2 linked regions of the Bosea sp. 685 genome follow. The protein of the gene in region 2 interacts with the protein of the main gene of each other region in a pairwise test. Links are inferred from orthologs where the notes say so. Each region holds a gene or a part of one and is shown on either strand. Other genes may lie near its edges. The genes, in order: RMR04_RS14750 and RMR04_RS21685.

Region 1 (9,047 bases), 1.6 Mb from region 2 along the record:
GACACGCTGGTGCGCGTGCTCGGCAAGAATCCCGCGAACACGCATATCGTGATCCAGGAGATCGAGCGCGAGAACTGGGGCCATGCCGGCGCCCTTGTCGACAAGCCGCGCGAGCCGGGAAAGGCGTGACATGAACGCGATGGCGAAACCTTACGACGTCGAGGCGGTCCGCAAGGATTTCACCATCCTGTCGCGAGAAGTCTACGGCAAGCCATTGGTCTATCTCGACAATGCGGCCTCTGCGCAGAAGCCCGAGGTCGTGATCGAGGCGATGACGAAGCTGATGCGCGAGGACTACGCCAATGTCCATCGCGGCCTGCACTACCTCGCCAACGCCTCGACCGAAGCCTATGAGGCGGCCCGCGAGAGCGTCCGGCGCTTCCTCAACGCGGCGCATCTGGAGGAGATCGTCTTCACGCGCTCCTCGACAGGCTCGCTGAACACGGTCGCATCCTCGCTCGGGCGCTATCTGAAGATCCAGGAGGGTGACGAGATCATCCTCTCGATCCTGGAGCACCACTCCAATATCGTGCCCTGGCACTATTGGCGCGAGCGGCAAGGCGCGGTGATCAAATGGGCTCCGGTCGACGAGGACGGCAATTTCCTCGTCGAGGAGTTCGAGAAGCTGATCACGCCGCGCACCAAGGTGGTCTCGCTGACGCATATCTCGAACGCGATCGGCACGATCGTGCCGATCGCGGAGGTCGCGGCGATCTGCCGGGCCTACAAGATCCCGCTGGTCGTCGACGGCAGCCAGGGTGCGGTGCATCTGCCTGTCGACGTGCAGGCGCTGGGCTGCGATTTCTACTGCTTCACCGGGCACAAGACCTATGGGCCGACCGGCTCCGGCGTGCTCTGGGGCAAGCGTGAATGGCTGGAAAAGCTGCCGCCCTATGAAGGCGGCGGCGAGATGATCGTCACCGTCAGCGAGGACGCGATCACCTATAACGACCCGCCGCACCGCTTCGAATCCGGCACGCCGGCGATCATCGAGGCGGTCGGTCTGGGCGCGGCGCTCGACTACATGATGGCGCTCGGCCGTGAGAACATCGCGGCGCATGAGGCGAGCCTCAACGACTACGCCATGAAGCGGCTCGGCGAGATGAACTCGATCCGCATATTCGGCAAGGCCCGGCAGAAGGGCGCCATCATCGCCTTCGAGATGAAGGGCGCCCATGCCCATGATGTCGCGACCGTGATCGACCGGGCCGGCGTCGCGGTTCGGGCCGGCACCCATTGCGCCATGCCGCTTCTGGCCCGATATGGAGTGACATCGACCTGCCGCGCTTCATTCGGGCTCTACAACACGCTCGAGGAAGTCGATAAACTGGTCGAAGCCCTGCGGAAGGCCGAAACGCTGTTTGCGTGACGGCTGATCGCCTGAACTGGAATGAGCGATGACCGATACTGCCGAGGAACTGAAGCCGAATGCGCCGACCATGGGCGCGAGCTCCAGCCTGCCGCCCGAGGAGATCGATCGGCTCACCGACGACATCGTCGCCGCGCTGAAGACGGTCTACGATCCCGAAATCCCGTCCGACATCTACGAACTCGGCCTGATCTATCGCGTCGACATCGCTGATGATCGCCAGGTCGCGATCGACATGACACTGACCGCGCCGGGCTGTCCCGTCGCCGGCGAGATGCCGGGCTGGGTGGAGAACGCTGTCAGCACCGTGCCGGGCGTCTCGGGCGTGACCGTCAACATGACCTTCGATCCGCCTTGGGACCAGTCGCGCATGTCCGACGAGGCGAGAGTAGCACTCGATATGTGGTGAGCTGGACGCTCTCCCGCTGCGCATGCATGATGGCATCATGCGCATGACGAAGTGGGATTACGTCGCTTTTCCGATCCTGGCGGCGCTGCTGCTTGGCGTGACCTATGGCGCCTTGCGGCTGGTCGGTTTCTTCGGTCTCGGCATCCTCGGCCTCGTCATCGGCTTCATCGCGGTGCGCATGGACCTGGAACGCGACGGGGCGAGCAGCGGCCTTGCCGCGCAGTTCAAGGCGCGCGAACGTATGTCCCGCGCGGAGCGCGCCGGCTTGCATGCGGAACAAGCCTTTCGGTTGAAGCCGCTTTTCGTGGCGCAGGTCGTCGCGGCCGGCTTCATCATTCTCGGTTTTGGGCTCCATTTCCTGCTCTGATCGATCGCATTCGCTTTGTTCATTTCTGCGAGCCGCGAAACGGTGGCATCTGAAGCCGGGGCGTGATGCCGCCCGCCGGAGCCAGCCATGCGCAAATATGCCTATGAGACCGTCGACGTCTTCACCGAGACCCGTTTCGGCGGAAACCAGCTTGCCGTCTTCACCGATGCGCGCGGTCTCTCGGATGCTGAGATGCAGTCGCTTGCGGCGGAGATGAACTACAGCGAGACGACCTTCGTCCTGCCGCCGAGCGATGCCGCCAACGACGCCCGCGTGCGCATTTTTACGCGCAGTCACGAGATGCCCTTCGCCGGACATCCCAATGTCGGCACTGCCTTCGTCCTGGCCCGCCATGGGCGGGATCGCGACAGTGTGCTGCGCTTTGAGGAGTTGGCCGGGCTGGTCGAGGTCAGGGTCGCCAGCAACGCGCAAGGCGAGGTTCAGGGCGCCACCATCGCCGCGCCCCAGGCTCTCTCCACGGGAATAGAGTTGCTGGTCGAGGGGATCGCGGCCTGCGCCGGTCTCCAGCCCTCCGACATCGTGGTCGCCAACCATCGTCCGGTCCGCGCTTCGGTCGGTGTGCATTTCGTCCTTGCCGAGGTCGCCGCGGATGCATTGTCGAAGGCGCTGCCGGACATCGCGGCCTTCCGGGCCCTGCGTGACGCGACGCCCGCGCTCGAGGGCCGGCTCGCGCTGTTCATCTATGCCCGCGACGGCGCCACGATCCGGGCGCGGATGTTCGCGCCGCTCGGCGGCACCTGGGAGGATCCCGCAACCGGCAGCGCCAGCGCCACGACGGCTGCGCTCCTGCTATCCCTTCAGGGCGGCGAGACGGCAGAGTTCACGCTGACGCAGGGCGTCGAGATGGGGCGGCCGAGCCTGCTCAAGCTCAAGGCCTGGCGCGCGCCCGACGGCATCCGCGCCACGGTCGGCGGTTCCTGCGTGCCGGTGCTGCGCGGCGAGGCGCTGCTCTAAGGAGTCTCGTCTGGTCCGAAATCGCGGCGGGATACCGCGCGTTTCAAGCCTCGAGGCCGAGTTCCGCGCGGACGCGTTTGCTCAGCTTGGCGGCGATCAACCGGTGGCTCTCGCGCAGATAGTCCAGCAAGACCTCATCGGGCATGCCCTCATCGGTTTGACGCTGGATCCAGCTCATGCCGCGTGAGGCGAGGTAGGGGGCAGGGCGCAGGCCCGGCTGCTCCTTCAGGATGTCGTAGCTCGCCCAGGAGCATTTGAAGGTCACCGCGAAGGCCTCGTCCGCGCTCTCCCTGGCGATGGCAAAGACTTTGCCGCCGACTTGGCCGCCGACCTTCCAGACATGGGCATCGCCCCATTGCACGACATGGCTCGTGGCGGGGAGGGTGGCGCAGAAGGCGTCGTATTCAGCGAGCGTCATCGTCGCTGCCCTGTTCAGTAGCTCTCGGCGTCGATGCCGAAGCGCTTCGCCGCCGCACCGATCTGCGACCAGGTCTCGTCGTCGAGCGGAATGCCGGCCGTGGCCCGTTCGACCCGCGTCGCGCGCTCCTTGTCGCCCGGCGCCAGGACGGGATTGGCCTCGTCCTGCGGTTTGGCGGCGCGCACGAAGGCAAGATAGCTCTCGATCCGGCTCTTGCGGAGCGAGGCGTCGGGCTCCAGCCGGGCAGGGTCGATCAGCACGCCGAAGAGCGAATTGATGATCCAGCTCTTCTGCGGCTTCTCGTCGATGCGGGCGGCGCCCATCAGCCCGGCCGAGAGCAGTTCCGCGATCAGTGAGAGGCCTGCCCCCTTATGGTCGCCGAAGGGTAGGAGCGCGCCCAGCGGCAGGTCCGGGATGGCGTGCTGGAAGACGTGCTTGGGGTCGGTGGTCGGCCGGCCCTCGCCGTCGATGATGTAGCCCGGCGGCACCGGAACGCCCTTGTTCAGCGCGACGCGGGCCTTGCCATGGGCCATGCGGCTGGTGGCGAAATCGAGGATGATCGGATCGCCCTCCGGCACCGGAATGCCGATCGCGTGCGGGTTGGTGCCGAAGCGCGCTTCCTTGGCGGCGAAAGGGGCGACGATCGGTGCGCGTCCGGCGACATTGACCCAGAATAGTGAGATCAGCCCGGCTTCGGCAGCAACTTCCGCATAATGGCCGATGCGGCCGATATGGTGGGAATCGAGCAGGTTCAGGATCGCGACACCGCCGGCCTTCGCCATTGCGCCAGCCTGCTCGACTGCGTTGCGGGCAGCGGGCTGGCCGAGCGCGACCTGCGCATCGACGATCAGGAAGGGAGCAGCGTCGAGCCGGGCTTGGGGCCTGGATTGCGGCTTCAGATTGCCGTCGGCCAGCGACTGGAAATAGAGCGGGATCATCCCGACGCCATGGCTGTCATGGCCGCTCAGATTGGCCAGGACGAGATGGTCGGCGGTCTCCCGCGCCTCGGCTTCCGTCCAGCCGGCCTTGGTGACCATGTCGCGGATGAGGGCGCGGAGCGCTTCGGGGCGGTGCGTGCGGTAGGTCATCGTCTGTCGTCTTCGTCCCTTCTTCGAGGCGGCCACAGTGCATGAGCGGGCGCTTCACGCAATGCGCGCAGTGAAAGGACGGCCGTGCACTCCGGCATCTCGACGTTGTGCTCACCAATCCTTATGTTGTGGACTGCAATCTTGCTTCATCGGGCCTTTAACCCGATCGAGGAGGGACACTCTGATGTTTTCGATTCCAGGCCTGAAGGTGGTCTCCCTGACCGACGCGGCCGCCTCGCGCATCCGCGAGATCATGGCGCAGTCGGCGCTCGACAATCCCGACGCTCCGGCGCTCGGCCTGCGGGTCGGCGTCAAGAAGGGCGGCTGCGCCGGCATGGAATACACCTTCGAGGTGGCGCGCGAGACGGCCAAGGGCGACGAAGTCGTTTCCGAGAAGGACGCGACCGTGATCGTCGACGCCAAGGCCGTGCTGTTCCTGCTCGGCACCGAGCTCGACTTCAAGACCGACCGCTTCTCCTCGACCTTCGTATTCAACAACCCGAACCAGGTCTCGGCCTGCGGCTGCGGCGAATCGGTCGAGATCAAGCCCCGCGCCGAGAGCGCGCTCGCGGCGCACTGAGCCCGCCGCGATGGATGCCGAAGGCATCCGCGAACTCTTCGCAGATATCTTGCCGGTGCGGGTGCGCAGGTTGTTCGGCGGTCTCGGTGTCTATGACGGCGAGACGATCTTCGCCCTGGTCTTCAAGGGTGACATCTATCTCAAGATCTCTCCTGCGACGCTGGAGCGCTTCGTTGCCGCTGGCTGCCGGCCTTTTACCTATGAAGCGCGCAGCCGTGAGCGCGCGCTCGGCTATTGGAGCCTGCCGGATGCCGCGCTGGATGACTTGGATACGTTGAGAATCTGGACGGATCTCGCGCGCGAGGCGGCGCGGCAAAAGGCGTCTCGCCTCAAGCTACGCGGCTCAAGGCTTCGAGCGCCTCTTCGGTGACGGTGCGGTTGCGGCCGTCGCGCTTGGCTTGCATCAGGGCCTGGTCGGCGCGGTCGACGAGCGAACCGGCGGTATCGCCGCGACGATAGCCTGCGACGCCGAGCGAGATGGTGATGCGGCCGAGATTCTCGTTGGTCGAGCGCTTTACGAGTTCGCGCGTCAGCAGGGCCTGGCGCACGGTCTCGGCGCCGAACTTGCCGGCGACGAGGTCGGCCTCCGGCAGGATGATCGCGAATTCCTCGCCGCCGAAGCGGGTGATCACCGCCTTTTCCTTGAATTTGTCCCTCATGGTGCGGGCAACGAGGCGCAGCACCTGGTCGCCGGTGAGATGGCCATGGGCGTCGTTGAACTTCTTGAAGTAGTCGATATCGGCCATGACCAGCGCGAAGGGCTCGCGGCGCAAAGTCGCCTGATCGATCGATTTCTGCAGCATTTCCTCAAAATGGCGGCGGTTGGCGAGGCCGGTCAGCGGATCGGTCAGAGCCTCGGCGCGGGTCATCTCCAGCGCCTCACGGAGATTGCGGATCTCGTTGGAGCTGTTGCGGAGCTGGGCTTCGAGCTGGGTCTTGCGGGAGACCTCCTCGCGCGTCGACAGCACCAGCGCCTCGACCCATTCGCGCAGCCTCAGCCGGTCGGCCGGCGGCGGCACGTCCTCCGACATGGCCGAGAGGCGGCCATGATAGCGCTCGCTGGACACAAGCGTCTTGTCGACCAGCGACATCAGCCCGTCGATCTCGCCCAGCACTTGGAGGCTCGTGCGCTCGGCCTGCTTGGCAAGCCGGTCATTGCCGATGAAGCGCTCATAGAGATTGTCGATGTCGGCGACACCGACCTTGCCCTCGCTGCCGGCGAGGATCGCGTTCATCGCCATGCTCACGGCCGGCATCTCGCCGCTGAGATGGGCGTACCAGACCTCGAAAGCGCGCGGATAACCCGGGGAACCGTGTTCGCGCATCGCCGCGACGACCTGATCGGCCAGATCACAGGATTGAGCGGAAATCTGCGCGTGGTCGCTCATTGCCGATAGCCCGGACATGAAGCCGGTTCATGGCTTTCGACCATGACAGCCTCGATTGCACATCGAAGCGGGACATCCTGTCCGTCTCAACGGCGGCATGCGCCCGTTCATGGCCGCTGCGCTAACAGCAGCCATTCGGGAAACATGACGCCTCTGAGTTAATGCCAGGTTATGCCCTAAGGTCAGATCTTATTAGAGGCTGTTATGGACTCTGGGATTCAGCCGACCTTGACGGGACGCATCAGGAAGGCCGGCACATGATCGCCGAGCCCCTTGACCTTGGGACCATCATCATCGTCGCGCCGACGCGGCTCAGCAGCGCGCTCAGGCCTGGCGGCGCGAGGCTCGGGGCCGCGCTCCGGCTTGGCTGAACGAGGTTCCGGCGCCCGCTCCGGCTTGGCGGCCTGAGGAGCGGGGCTCTCGCCACGGATCTTGGTCTTCGTCGGCCCGTCCGCCTCGGGGCGACGGCGGCGCGGCGCGGCTTCGTCATCGGAGGCGGGGCGTTCCACCCGGATCGGGCGCGGTGTCGTCTCGGGCTCGGCGCGAGGGCCGCGCTCGGGGCGACCACGGCCACCGCCACGCGCCGGACGGCGATCCTCTCCACGTCCGCCGCGACCGCCATGGCGCTCCTCGCGCGGAGCGCCGGGCGGCAATGTATCGACGCCGCCGCCTTCCCAGGCGATGGGCTGGCCCATCAGCTTCTCGATCGCCGTGACGAGCTTCTCGTCATGGCGCGTCACGATGGTGAAAGAGGCACCCTCGCGGCCGGCGCGGCCGGTGCGGCCGATGCGGTGGACGTAATCCTCGGCATGGGTCGGCACATCATAGTTGAAGACATGGCTGACCGCGGGGATGTCGAGCCCGCGGGCGGCGACGTCGCTGGCGACCAGGATCGGGTTCTCGCCGGTGCGGAAGGATTCCAGCGCCGCCATGCGGGCGTACTGGTCCATGTCGCCATGAAGTGAGACGGCCGGGAAACCGTGCTTCTGCAAGGACTTATGCAGCGTTGCTACATCGCGCTTGCGGTTGCAGAACACGATCGCGTTCTGCAGATCCTTGGCTTCCTTGATCAGCTTGCGCAATGTCTCGCGCTTCTCGAAATCCTGCCCGTTAGAGGCGATCAGGCGCTGCGTGATCGTGGTCGCCGCGGTTGCCGGGCGCGAGGCCTCGATGCGCACCGGATTGTGCAGGAACTGCTCGCTGATGCGCGTGATCTCGGGCGGCATCGTCGCGGTGAAGAACAAGGTCTGCCGCGTGAAGGGCACAAGCTTACACACCCGCTCGATGTCGGGGATGAATCCCATGTCGAGCATGCGGTCGGCCTCGTCGATGACGAGGAGCTCGACACCGGTGAGTAGCAGCTTGCCGCGCTCGACGTGGTCGAGCAGGCGGCCGGGCGTCGCGATCAGCACGTCAACGCCGCGGGTGATCTTGGCGTCCTGGTCGCCGAAGGAGACACCGCCGATCAGCAGCGCGACGGAGAGCTTCTGGTTGACGCCGTAGCGGGAGAAGTTCTCCTCGACCTGGGCGGCGAGCTCGCGTGTCGGTTCCAGGATCAGGGTACGCGGCATCCGGGCCCGGGCGCGGCCGTTTTCCAGAATGGTCAGCATGGGCAGGGTGAAGGCTGCCGTCTTGCCTGTACCGGTCTGGGCGATGCCGAGAACGTCGCGGCGGGCGAGAACGTGGGGGATGGCCTGGGCTTGGATCGGGGTCGGCGTGGTGTAGCCTGCAGTCGTGACCGCAGTCAGAACCTTTTCACTCAGGCCGAGTTCGGCAAATGACATCGATTGTTGCGCTTCTTCAGGGTCGGTTACTCGAGGCGGGATGACCTATCAACCGCGACGGTGGCGCGACATCTCTTTCCAGCGCGCCTTCGGACTTCCGTGCAATGCAGAAAAAGCGCGGCGAAGTCAATAAACTAGAGAGTGATGTCGAAAACTGGGGCATGGCTTTCGAACGGCATCGCGCTTTGAATTTGGAACGAGGCCATCACGGATATGATCGACGCCATGCAGGAACCGCTTGTTCTGATCCCGGGGTTGAGCTGCGACGCCTCCCTCTATGCGCCGCAATGGCCGGCTCTGGCCACTGGGGGCAGGCCGATCCTCGTCGCCGAGCACGCGCGCGACGAAACTCTCGACGCCATCGCGCGACGGCTGCTCGCTGCGGCCCCGCCGCGCTTCGCGCTCTGCGGCCTGTCCATGGGCGGCTATATCGCTTTCGAAGTGATGCGGCAGGCGCCGGGGCGCGTCACGCGATTGGCGCTTCTCGACACCAGCGCCAAGCCGGCGACGCCGGAGACGAACACACCGCGCGAACAGATGATCGCCCTGGCGCAGAAGGGGGCCTTCGACAATGTCACGACCTTGCTCTGGCAGCGCTTGGTCGCGCCGGCGCGCCTTGCCGACGAGGCCCTGCGGTTGTTCGTCAGGCGGATGGCGGAAGAGGTCGGT
Region 2 (9,063 bases):
TGGCTGGAGCGATTGACGGGACGTTTCCAAAAATCTGTCTGGCTCAACCCGGTGCAGCAGCATCTCTGGAGCTACACCCAGTCGATCCGCCAGATCGGCGGGCTGATGGCCGGCCGCATGTTCCCGCTGACGCTGGACGGGCTGGACGGGGCGATGAAGGTGCTGGCGCGCTAGCCTCCCCCATCATCATGGAAAAGCACGTGTCGGCGTTCCCTGATGAAAAACCATCTGCCAGCTATCGTCGATCAACTTCCAGATCGAGCTTCGAAGCGAATGCACCTCGATTTCATCGACTGTGCTTCGGCGCATCGACCGATATGTCAGTAACGCTACGCCCTCGGCGAGCAAGCAAACGCGGAAATCGCGGGCCGTTCGCTCAACCGAAGCGTCTTGATCCGTTTCGCCGGCGAGCGCCTCCATCGTTTGGTACTTGTCGTAGATTCGGCCTGAACGACCGAACTCCACGAAGTCGTCGGCAAGCAAGGCCATGACATCCGCCCGCGAAGCGCGAGCCTGAGACATCAACAATCGCTCTTCAAGCTCTCGTAACGACACAAGAAGCGATTCCGTCTCAGCGTTGAGTGGACCGCCATCAACCATGCAGCCTCCAATCGTGACCGTCCCGAGCCGCCACCAGCGGTTCCTCGCGCCCCTTCGGCAGAGGGTCTCCTGATATGGTGGTCGAGACAAGCGCTGGCTAAGCCGCTAAGGCTCGCGGCCATGCAGCCTCACCATGACGACGACACCCCTCCCCCGGTCTGGCGCCAGCGCCCGAAGCCGATCGGTTTCGAGATCGCCTACAGGCTCGACGGCGACGCGCTGGAGATCGACACCACCCGCAAGGTCGATCGCGTCAGGCTGGCGGCAATCGAGCAGGTCCGCTTCTTCTACGCGCCCGGCAATATCAGCTCGAAGGGCTACAAGACGCAGCTGCGCCTCAGCGACGGCAAGAACATCACCTTCGGCAACCTGTCCTGGCGCTCGCTGACCGATGTCGAGCGCGACGACGCCGGCTACCACGCCTTCGTCACGGCGCTCGCAGGCGAGGTCCAGCGCGCCAACCCCAAGGCCCGTTTCGTCGCCGGCAAGCCCTTCGCGCTCTGGCTGGCGCTTGCCTTCGTCGGCGGGCTGTCCCTGCTGATGCTGGCCTATTTCACCGCGCGCGCCTTCCAGCAGGGCGCGTATGCGGCCGGCTGGCTCGGCGTGCTGCTGGCGGCGGCCTCGTACTGGCAGGTCGGGCCGATGATCAGGCTGAACCGGCCGCGCGACCTGACAAGCGGCGAGGTGCCCGACGAGCTGGTGCCCGGAGGACGGGCGGGCTGAACCGCCTACCGCACGACCAGGACAGAGCATTTCGCCCGCCGGACGATGGTCGAGGCGTTGGAGCCGATGACATAGGCCAAGATGCCGGGCTCATGCGAGCCGATGACGATCAGGTCGGCGCCGCTGGCGTCGGCCTCGGCCAGAACCTCGCCATGGACGGAGCCGACCAGCACCTTGGCCGAGACCAACTCGGGCGGCAGCGGCACGGCGGCGGCAATGGTGGCGAGCTTCGCCTCGGCGTCGCTCTGCTGCTCCGAATCGAAATCGGCCGGCACGAACTCCATATAGGTGATCGGTACGAGCGAGCGGACATAGACCAGCCTGATCGTGCCGCCGGACGTTTCGGCGAAGGCAACAGCCGCGGCGATCGCGGGATCGGCCAGATCGGCCTCGGCGAGATCGACAGGAACCAGAATCGATTTGTACATCGCATTCTCCTGGTTGTTGGCGTCGTGACGTCCTGCTTTCGCGACCGCATCATACCACGATCCGCTGCGAACCACGCATGTGCATGGGCGCCATGACGGAACGGAATTGACGCTCCCGCGCCCGGCCTTAAGAGTACCGCGGCACGCTAGAGGCTGTTCCTCTACTAGGCTGTTCCTCTTGCCAGGCCGTCCGATGATCGACGCCCCTTCCGCCCCGCGCGGCTTCAGGACGCTCCTGCAATCCCCGACCGTCTTCCTGATGGTGTTGGCCTTCGTGAACTGGCTCGGTTTTGCCAGCTGGAACGCCCTGATCAATAATTTCTCCAAGGAAGCCGCCGGCTTCACCGGCCAGGATATCGGCATCCTGCAGTCGGTGCGCGAGATTCCGGGCTTCCTCGCCTTCACCGCCATCATCCTGTTCTGGATCATGCGCGAGCAGATGCTGGCCTATCTCAGCCTGGTGACGCTCGGCATCGGCATCGCCATCACAGGCTTCTATCCGACGCTGGGCGGGCTGCTGCTGACCACGACCGTGATGTCGCTCGGCTTCCACTATTACGAGACCTCGCAGCAATCGCTGCAGCTCCAGCTCCTGCCGAAAGCAGAAGCGCCGCGGCTGCTCGGCAAGGTCGCCGGCGCGTCCGCGATGGCACAGCTCCTCGCCTTCGGGTCGATCGCCGTGGTCTGGCGGGTTTTCCAGCCGGGCTATGTCGTCGTCTTCATGGTCGCGGGCCTCGCCACGGCGACGTTGGCGTTGGTGGTCTGGCTGCTGTTTCCGCGCTTTCAGGGCACGATTCCGCAGAACAAGGGCTTCGTGCTGCGCAAGCGCTACTGGCTCTACTATGCGCTGACCTTCATGTCGGGCGCGCGCCGGCAGATCTTCATGGCGTTCGGTGGCTTCCTGTTGGTCGAGCGCTTCGGCTACGACGTCTCGGCCACGGCGACGCTGCTGCTGGCGACCTATGGCATCAACACCTTCATGGGGCCGATGCTCGGCAAGCTCGTCGGGCGGGTTGGCGAGCGCGCCACGATCCAGATGGAGAACGTCTCGCTGGTCGCGGTCTTCGTCGGCTATGCGCTGGCGAGCCGCGGGCATTTCGCCGAACTGGGTTATATCGTCGCCGGCTCGCTCTTCGTCATCGACGGCATCTTCACCACGCTGATGCTGGCCCAGCGCACCTATTTCCAGAAGATCGCCGATCCCGCCGACATCGCGCCGACTTCGGCGGTCGCCTTCACCATCAACCACATCGCAGCGGTCTTCCTGCCGGTGACCTTCGGGCTGATCTGGATCTACGACCCGGCAATCGTCTTCATCATCGGCGCAGGCGTCGCGACCGTGTCGCTCTCGCTCGCCTTCCTCGTGCCGCGCCATCCAGCGCCTGGCAACGAAACCACGATGACGCAGGCCGTTCCCGTCGCCGCGGAATGAGCGAAAGAGTCAGCCCTGCCGGGCCGGCGTCCGCACGATCAAGCCGTCGAGATCGTCCTTGACCCTGATCTGGCAGGACAGCCGCGAGGTCGGGCGCACGTCGAAGGCGAAATCGAGCATGTCCTCCTCCATCGACTCCGGATGGCCGGTCTTGGTGGCCCAGGCGTCATCGACATAGACATGGCAGGTGGCGCAGGCGCAGGCGCCGCCGCATTCGGCCTCGATGCCGGGAATGCCGTTGCGCACGGCGACTTCCATCACGGTGGAACCGGTCTCGCCCTCGACGGTCCGGCTTTCCCCTTGAGCGTCGATGAAGGTGATCTTGGGCATCATGAACTCCAGCGGGCGAATGACGCGCTCCGCTTAGAGCATTTCCAATAGTCGAGGAAAGGACTTTTCCAACAGGAGCGGAAAGGGGCCGGAGCGTTTTCGAGCGAAGTGGGCACCGGTTCGCGTGAAGAAAACGCGTTAGAGTAAAAACCAGAGCGGTTGAACGACCCAATCGGATCGGAAACGGCTCTGGCGTTACTCAGGAGTTGATGCCGCTCAGGCCGCGCAGTCGAGCCGTGAGATCGCGGCGCGCGCCTCGGCGGCGGCCAGGGCCAGGGCGTCCATCGCGGTTTCCGTCCGGCGCGAATCCGGTTCGGCCAGATGCTGCTCGATCGCGTCGGCCGCATCGGCGACCTGCCAGGCTCCGATGGCGCGGGCCGCGCCCTTCAGGGTATGGGCTGCGTCCATCCGGGTCTGGGCGTCGGCGCCGGCATGGATGGTGCGCAGATGGCGGACGCATTGCTGCGCGAAGAGGGCGAGAAGCTCGCGCTCCAACGCATGGTCGCCGCCGGTCTGGCGGGCGAGATGAGCGAGGTCGATGGCGGTCTGGGGCATTTCAGGCTCGAGGCGATGACGTTCGGAGAGCCGCGGATGCGGCGGTTCTAGCTGCAAACAAGCGCCATCATGGTGAACGAGGCGTTAACGACGTTTGTGAATCAGCCACTCAAATGGGTTCCCATCACCAGGTGCGTCCACTACCCTTCACAACTGGTAAATGATGGGCGCAGTGTCCTTCCGTAGCGAGAGAGCCAGAGGCGGCTCGCGATCGCGGCGAAGGCACGAGCGGGCGCCCATCGGCAGTGGCGTAGCGAGGCGGCAAGCATGACCCGGCAAAAAAAGCTCCAAGACCCGACCGAAGCCGCGATGTCGGCGATCGAAGAGGCGCTGCGGCTGGACCAGCCGAAGGACGACGCCGAGACCGGCACGGCAGCCGAGCCCAAGCTGCCCATGACCGCCGACACCGATTTGAAGATCGAGCTTCCCCGCGTCGAAACGGCTGCGCCCGTCCAGCCGCAGCAGGCTGCGCCCCCGCCGCAATCGACGCAGCGCCCGCTGATCGCGCCCGATACGAGCCGCGTCGCCAATGACGACCGGCGCGATTCGAGCTCGCTGGTCCAGGCCTTCTCCGCCCGCCCCTCCTTGCGTCCCTACTGGTTTGCTGCGCTCGCCTCGCTCGGCTGGCTCGGCGGCGCCTTCTTCCTGCTGGTCAGCCGCTACGGCACCCTCTCCAACGGCCTCTCCGAGCGTCTCACCGCCTTCGGTATCGGCGAGTGGACGCTGCTGGCGCTCTTTGCCGGCGCGCCCGTGATCTTCTTTTTCGTCCTGGCAGCGCTCTACCGGCGCACCCAGGAGATGCGCCTCGTCTCGCGCGCCATGACCGAAGTCGCCCTGCGGCTCGCCGAACCCGAGATCGTCGGCGCCGATTCCATCCTCTCGCTCAGCCAGACCATCCGCCGCGAAGTCGCCGCGATGGGTGACGGCATCGAGCGCGCGGTGGCGCGCGCCGGCGAGCTGGAGACGATCGTGCGCGGCGAGATCGCCACGCTGGAGCGCGCCTATGCCGATAACGAGATCCGGCTGCGCTCGCTGATCGACGAACTCGTGACGCAGCGCGAAGCGGTCGTCGGCAATGCCGAGCGTGTGAAATTCGCCATCAGCGGCGCCCATGAGAGCCTGTCCAAGGACCTCGACAACGCCAGCCGCGTCATCGCCGAGGCCGTCACCCAGGCCGGCGACAGAGTCACCGGCTCGCTCGGCGAAAAGGGCGACCAGATCACGCTGGCGCTGGGACGCGCCGGCGAACGCATGGTCGACGAGATCAGCGGCCGCGGCAACGACCTTGTCGAGCGCCTGCAGATCACCTCCGGCGAAGTCAGCGAGCGGCTGGCGGGAGCCAGCGACAACCTGTCGACGCTGCTCGACGGCCGCGCCCAGGAGATCGCGACCTCGCTGGAACGCACCGGCGCCATCCTCACCGAGGGCCTGACCACGGGCGCCAAGGACGTGACCCGCGCCATCAGCGAGACCGGCACGCAGGTCGCCGATTCGCTGGCCCAGCGCGCCGAGACCGTCAACGAGACGCTGCGCCTCACCGGCGAAGGCCTCGCCAAAGAAATCTCGACCCGCGGCGCCGATGTCGCCGAGCGCTTCGAAACCTCCAGCCGCGGCATGATCGCGCTGATCGAGGGGCATAGCGAGGCGCTCGGCGCCAAGCTCGCGGAAACCGGCGAAACCCTGCGCGCCTCGCTCTCCGAGGAAGGCGAAAGCGTCACGACGCGTCTTGCCGAGGTCGGACGCGGCGTCCACGGCCTGCTCAGCCGCCAGAACGAACATATCGCCTCGCGCCTGCTCGAGATCGGCGAGAGCGTGAACAGCCTGATCGGTACCCAGGGCGAGACCCTGGTGACACGCCTGAACGAGACGGCGCGGACGGTCGACGACGTGCTGCGCGAGCGCAGCGACGCCATCATCCTGCGCGTCGACGAGGCCGGAAAGTCGATCGGCGATACCGTCAGCCGCCACGGCCAGGATCTGACCTCGCGCATCACCGAGGTCGGCGCCTCGGTCCACGGGCTCTTCACCGAACAGGGCGGCAGCCTGGTGACGCGCCTGGCGGAAACCGGCGAGACCGTCCACGCGCTGCTCGACGACCAGGCGGACAAGCTGGTCTCGCGCGTTTCGGGCGCCGGCAATGAGGCCGTCAAGCTGCTCGATGGCCATAGCGAAACCCTGGTCTCGCGCGTCACCGGTGCGGGCCAGGAGGTGCGGGGGCTGCTCGCGGCTCAAAGCGAAGCCCTGGTCTCGCTTGTGTCGGGCGCGGGCAAGGATGTCGTCGCGCTGATGAACGAGCAGAGCGACGCCCTCGTCACGCGCGTCTCCAACGCTGGCGGCGAGACCGTCAGGCTGCTCGACAGCCGCAGCGAGGCGCTGGTGTCGCGCGTGTCCGGGGCGGGACAGGATGTCGACAGCCTGCTCGAGGCGCGCACCCAATCCCTCGTCTCGCGGCTCGGACAGGCCACGCAGGAGATCGACGTCCTCGTCGGCAAGCATGGCGATGCGCTGGTCGAGCGTCTCGGCCAGGCGGGCGAGCAGCTTCACGGCCTGATCGGCACGCAGAGCGCCGCCCTGATCTCGGGCCTGTCGGAGACCGGCTCGCGCGTCAGCGCGCTGCTCGACGAGCAGGCCGGCGCGATGACCGTCAAGGTTTCGCAGGCCGGGCTCGAAATCAAGGATCTGCTCGGCAATGAGAGCCAGGCCCTGGTGATGCGCATCACCGATGTCGGGCGCTCCGTGCATGGCGTGCTGACTGAGCGCAGCAGCGCCCTGATCACCAGGCTCGGCGAGACCGGCGATTCCGTGAACCGCCAGCTCGACGAGCAGGCGACGGCGTTGACTGAACGGGTCAAGCTGGCGACCGACGGCGCCCGCGCCGCGCTCGACGAGCAGCAGAGCGGCTTCCTCACCCGGCTGGGCGAGACCGGCGACCAGGTCGGCGCGCTCCTGGGCGAGCAGCGCGAGGCGATGGTCCGCGATCTCGTCTCGACCGGCCGCGAGGTCCACGGCCTGCTCGGCGAGCAGAGCGAGGATCTGGCCCGGCGCATGACGGACGCCACCCGCGCCCTGACCGAGACCATCAATGTCGATGGTCGCCATGTCGCCGAGCGCGTCACCGAGGCCACGCAAGGCCTGCGCGACACCTTCACCATCCATGCCGAGGACGCCCGGACCCTGCTCGCCGGCACCGGCCGCGAGATCGTGCTGGCGCTCACGCAGCAGGGCGGCCGCGTCAACGAGGCGCTCGCCGCCAACGCCGAATCGATGCTGCGTTCGGTCGAGAGCCGCTCGCAGGCGCTCAACGAGGCGCTCGCCGGCAAGCATGACGCGCTGATCCAGCTCTTCGACGCGCAGGGCCGCGAGATCACGGACGGTCTCGGCGCACGGCTCGCAGCCTTCGAGGACATCGTGCTCAACCAGGGCGGCGCGCTTGCCTCGAGGCTTGCCGACAATGCCCGCGGCTTCACCGACACCGTGACGACGCGCCTCGCCCAGGTCGAGCGCCTGCTCACCCATGAAGGCCAGGCGCTCGCCGACAAGGTCGGGGCACGTTCCAACGAGGCCTCCGAGCTCCTGGCGGCGCGGACGACCGAGGCCGCCCAGGCGATGGAACTCCAGATCCGGGTCTTCGAGGAACGCTCCAGCGCCAAGAGCGCCGAGATCGGGCAGTCGCTCGACGGGCTGATCGCGCGGATCGACGGCAATCTCGGCTCGCGGGCGACCGCGCTCAACGAGGCCCTGGTCGAGCGCACCGTCGATATCGCACGCGTGCTCGCCGAAGGCGGCCGCGAGGTCACCCGCGCGCTTGCGGCCAAAGCCGACGAGATCGGCGAGGTCGTGACCTCCAAGAGCGAGTCGCTGACACGCACGCTCAGCGACAAGGCCGACGCGATCAATGCGACGCTGGGCGGCCGCGCCCTGCAGATCGCCGATACGCTCGACCAAAGCGTCGCGCGCTTCGAGGAGCGGGTCGTCAACCGGCTCGACACGGTCTCGGGCACGCTCGACGTCCGCAGCCGCGAATTCGCCGACACGCTGCAGAGCAAGTCGGACGCGATCACGGTCGCGCTCGGCACCCGCGCCGACGAATTGCGCGTCATGTTCGACGAGACCGGCGGCGGCATGCTCGGCGCGCTGAGCCAGCGCGGCGAGGCCATCGCCGGCGAAGTCGCCAGTGTCGGCCAGACCGTGGTGCGCGCCATCGAGAGCCGCGGCACCTCGATCATCGAGGGGCTGCGCGATCGCGGCGCCGAGATCACGAGCGCGCTCGACGCCTCGTCCAATGGCCTGCGCGAGACGCTGGAATCGGGCACGCGCCTGTCAGTCGACACGCTCGTCAGCACCAACGAGCAACTGCGCGACGAACTCGGCGGCATGCTGGGACGCCTCGGCGAGGCCAACAAGCTGATGCAGCAGATCGTGACCGGGGCGAACAAGAACCTCGGCGCCGTCGAGGGCAGCCTCTCGGCTCGCGTCGGCGAATTGCAGAGCGTCGTCGCCACCGTGATGGAGGAAACCGGGCGCGCTTCCGAGCAGGTCGCGGCCCAGGTCTCGGAGCTGAAGACCTTCTCCGAGGGCACGCTTCGGCAAACCACTGCGCTCGTCGGCCAGCTCGACGACAAGGGCGCTTCGCTGACCGAGGCGACGCAGGCGAGCGCAGCCGCGCTTCATGCCGTCGCGACGCGGCTGGAGCAGGTCGAGGCCCGCGTCGGCAAGGCCCTCTCCGACCGCAAGGACACGCTGGAGGAGCTGCACGGGCTGATTGCCACCCGCACCGACGACGTGGAATCGATCACGCGCTCCTTTGCCGCCCTGATCGACGATTCGCTGAGCTCGGCTGAAGCGCGTGCGCGCCAGATCGGCGGCGTGCTGAGCGACTCGGCCGAAGCCACGACCACGGCGCTGACGCAGCAATTCGAGCTGATCCGCGCCACGACCGGCAAGGAGCGCGAACGGACCGCCCATGCGCTGCGCTCGGCCTATGAGCAGGTCACC

Evidence for each region.
Region 1: the proteins of RMR04_RS21685 (region 2) and RMR04_RS14750 interact in binary tests that used the Escherichia coli proteins (3 or more experiments, as listed by UniProt). The link is inferred for Bosea sp. 685 from one-to-one orthologs.

Annotation. Positions count from the first base shown.
Region 1 is NZ_CP134779.1:2,813,363-2,822,409, reverse strand. The notes cover bases 3,699-6,508. They hold RMR04_RS14750 (HesB/IscA family protein), read left to right. Parts: upstream 3,699-4,810; coding sequence 4,811-5,206; downstream 5,207-6,508. Other genes in these bases: RMR04_RS14740 (GGDEF domain-containing protein), read right to left, coding at 5,536-6,508; RMR04_RS14745 (TfoX/Sxy family protein), read left to right, coding at 5,217-5,576; RMR04_RS14755 (malate/lactate/ureidoglycolate dehydrogenase), read right to left, coding at 3,699-4,626. Also shown: RMR04_RS14785 (tautomerase family protein), read left to right, coding at 1-129; RMR04_RS14780 (cysteine desulfurase), read left to right, coding at 131-1,369; RMR04_RS14775 (SUF system Fe-S cluster assembly protein), read left to right, coding at 1,440-1,778; RMR04_RS14770 (hypothetical protein), read left to right, coding at 1,816-2,145; RMR04_RS14765 (PhzF family phenazine biosynthesis protein), read left to right, coding at 2,233-3,120; RMR04_RS14760 (MmcQ/YjbR family DNA-binding protein), read right to left, coding at 3,164-3,538; more of RMR04_RS14755, read right to left, coding at 3,553-3,698; more of RMR04_RS14740, read right to left, coding at 6,509-6,594; RMR04_RS14735 (DEAD/DEAH box helicase), read right to left, coding at 6,813-8,378; RMR04_RS14730 (alpha/beta fold hydrolase), read left to right, coding at 8,604-9,047. UniProt on the Escherichia coli protein: Is able to transfer iron-sulfur clusters to apo-ferredoxin. Multiple cycles of [2Fe2S] cluster formation and transfer are observed, suggesting that IscA acts catalytically.
Region 2 is NZ_CP134779.1:4,391,074-4,400,136, forward strand. The notes cover bases 1,854-4,679. They hold RMR04_RS21685 (2Fe-2S iron-sulfur cluster-binding protein), read right to left. Parts: upstream 3,514-4,679; coding sequence 3,193-3,513; downstream 1,854-3,192. Other genes in these bases: RMR04_RS21680 (MFS transporter), read left to right, coding at 1,945-3,183; RMR04_RS21690 (Hpt domain-containing protein), read right to left, coding at 3,730-4,068; RMR04_RS21695 (apolipoprotein A-IV repeat region-like domain-containing protein), read left to right, coding at 4,336-4,679. Outside these bases: RMR04_RS21660 (vWA domain-containing protein), read left to right, coding at 1-174; RMR04_RS21665 (nuclear transport factor 2 family protein), read right to left, coding at 187-600; RMR04_RS21670 (hypothetical protein), read left to right, coding at 721-1,323; RMR04_RS21675 (universal stress protein), read right to left, coding at 1,329-1,751; more of RMR04_RS21695, read left to right, coding at 4,680-9,063. UniProt on the Escherichia coli protein: Ferredoxin are iron-sulfur proteins that transfer electrons in a wide variety of metabolic reactions. Although the function of this ferredoxin is unknown it is probable that it has a role as a cellular electron transfer protein.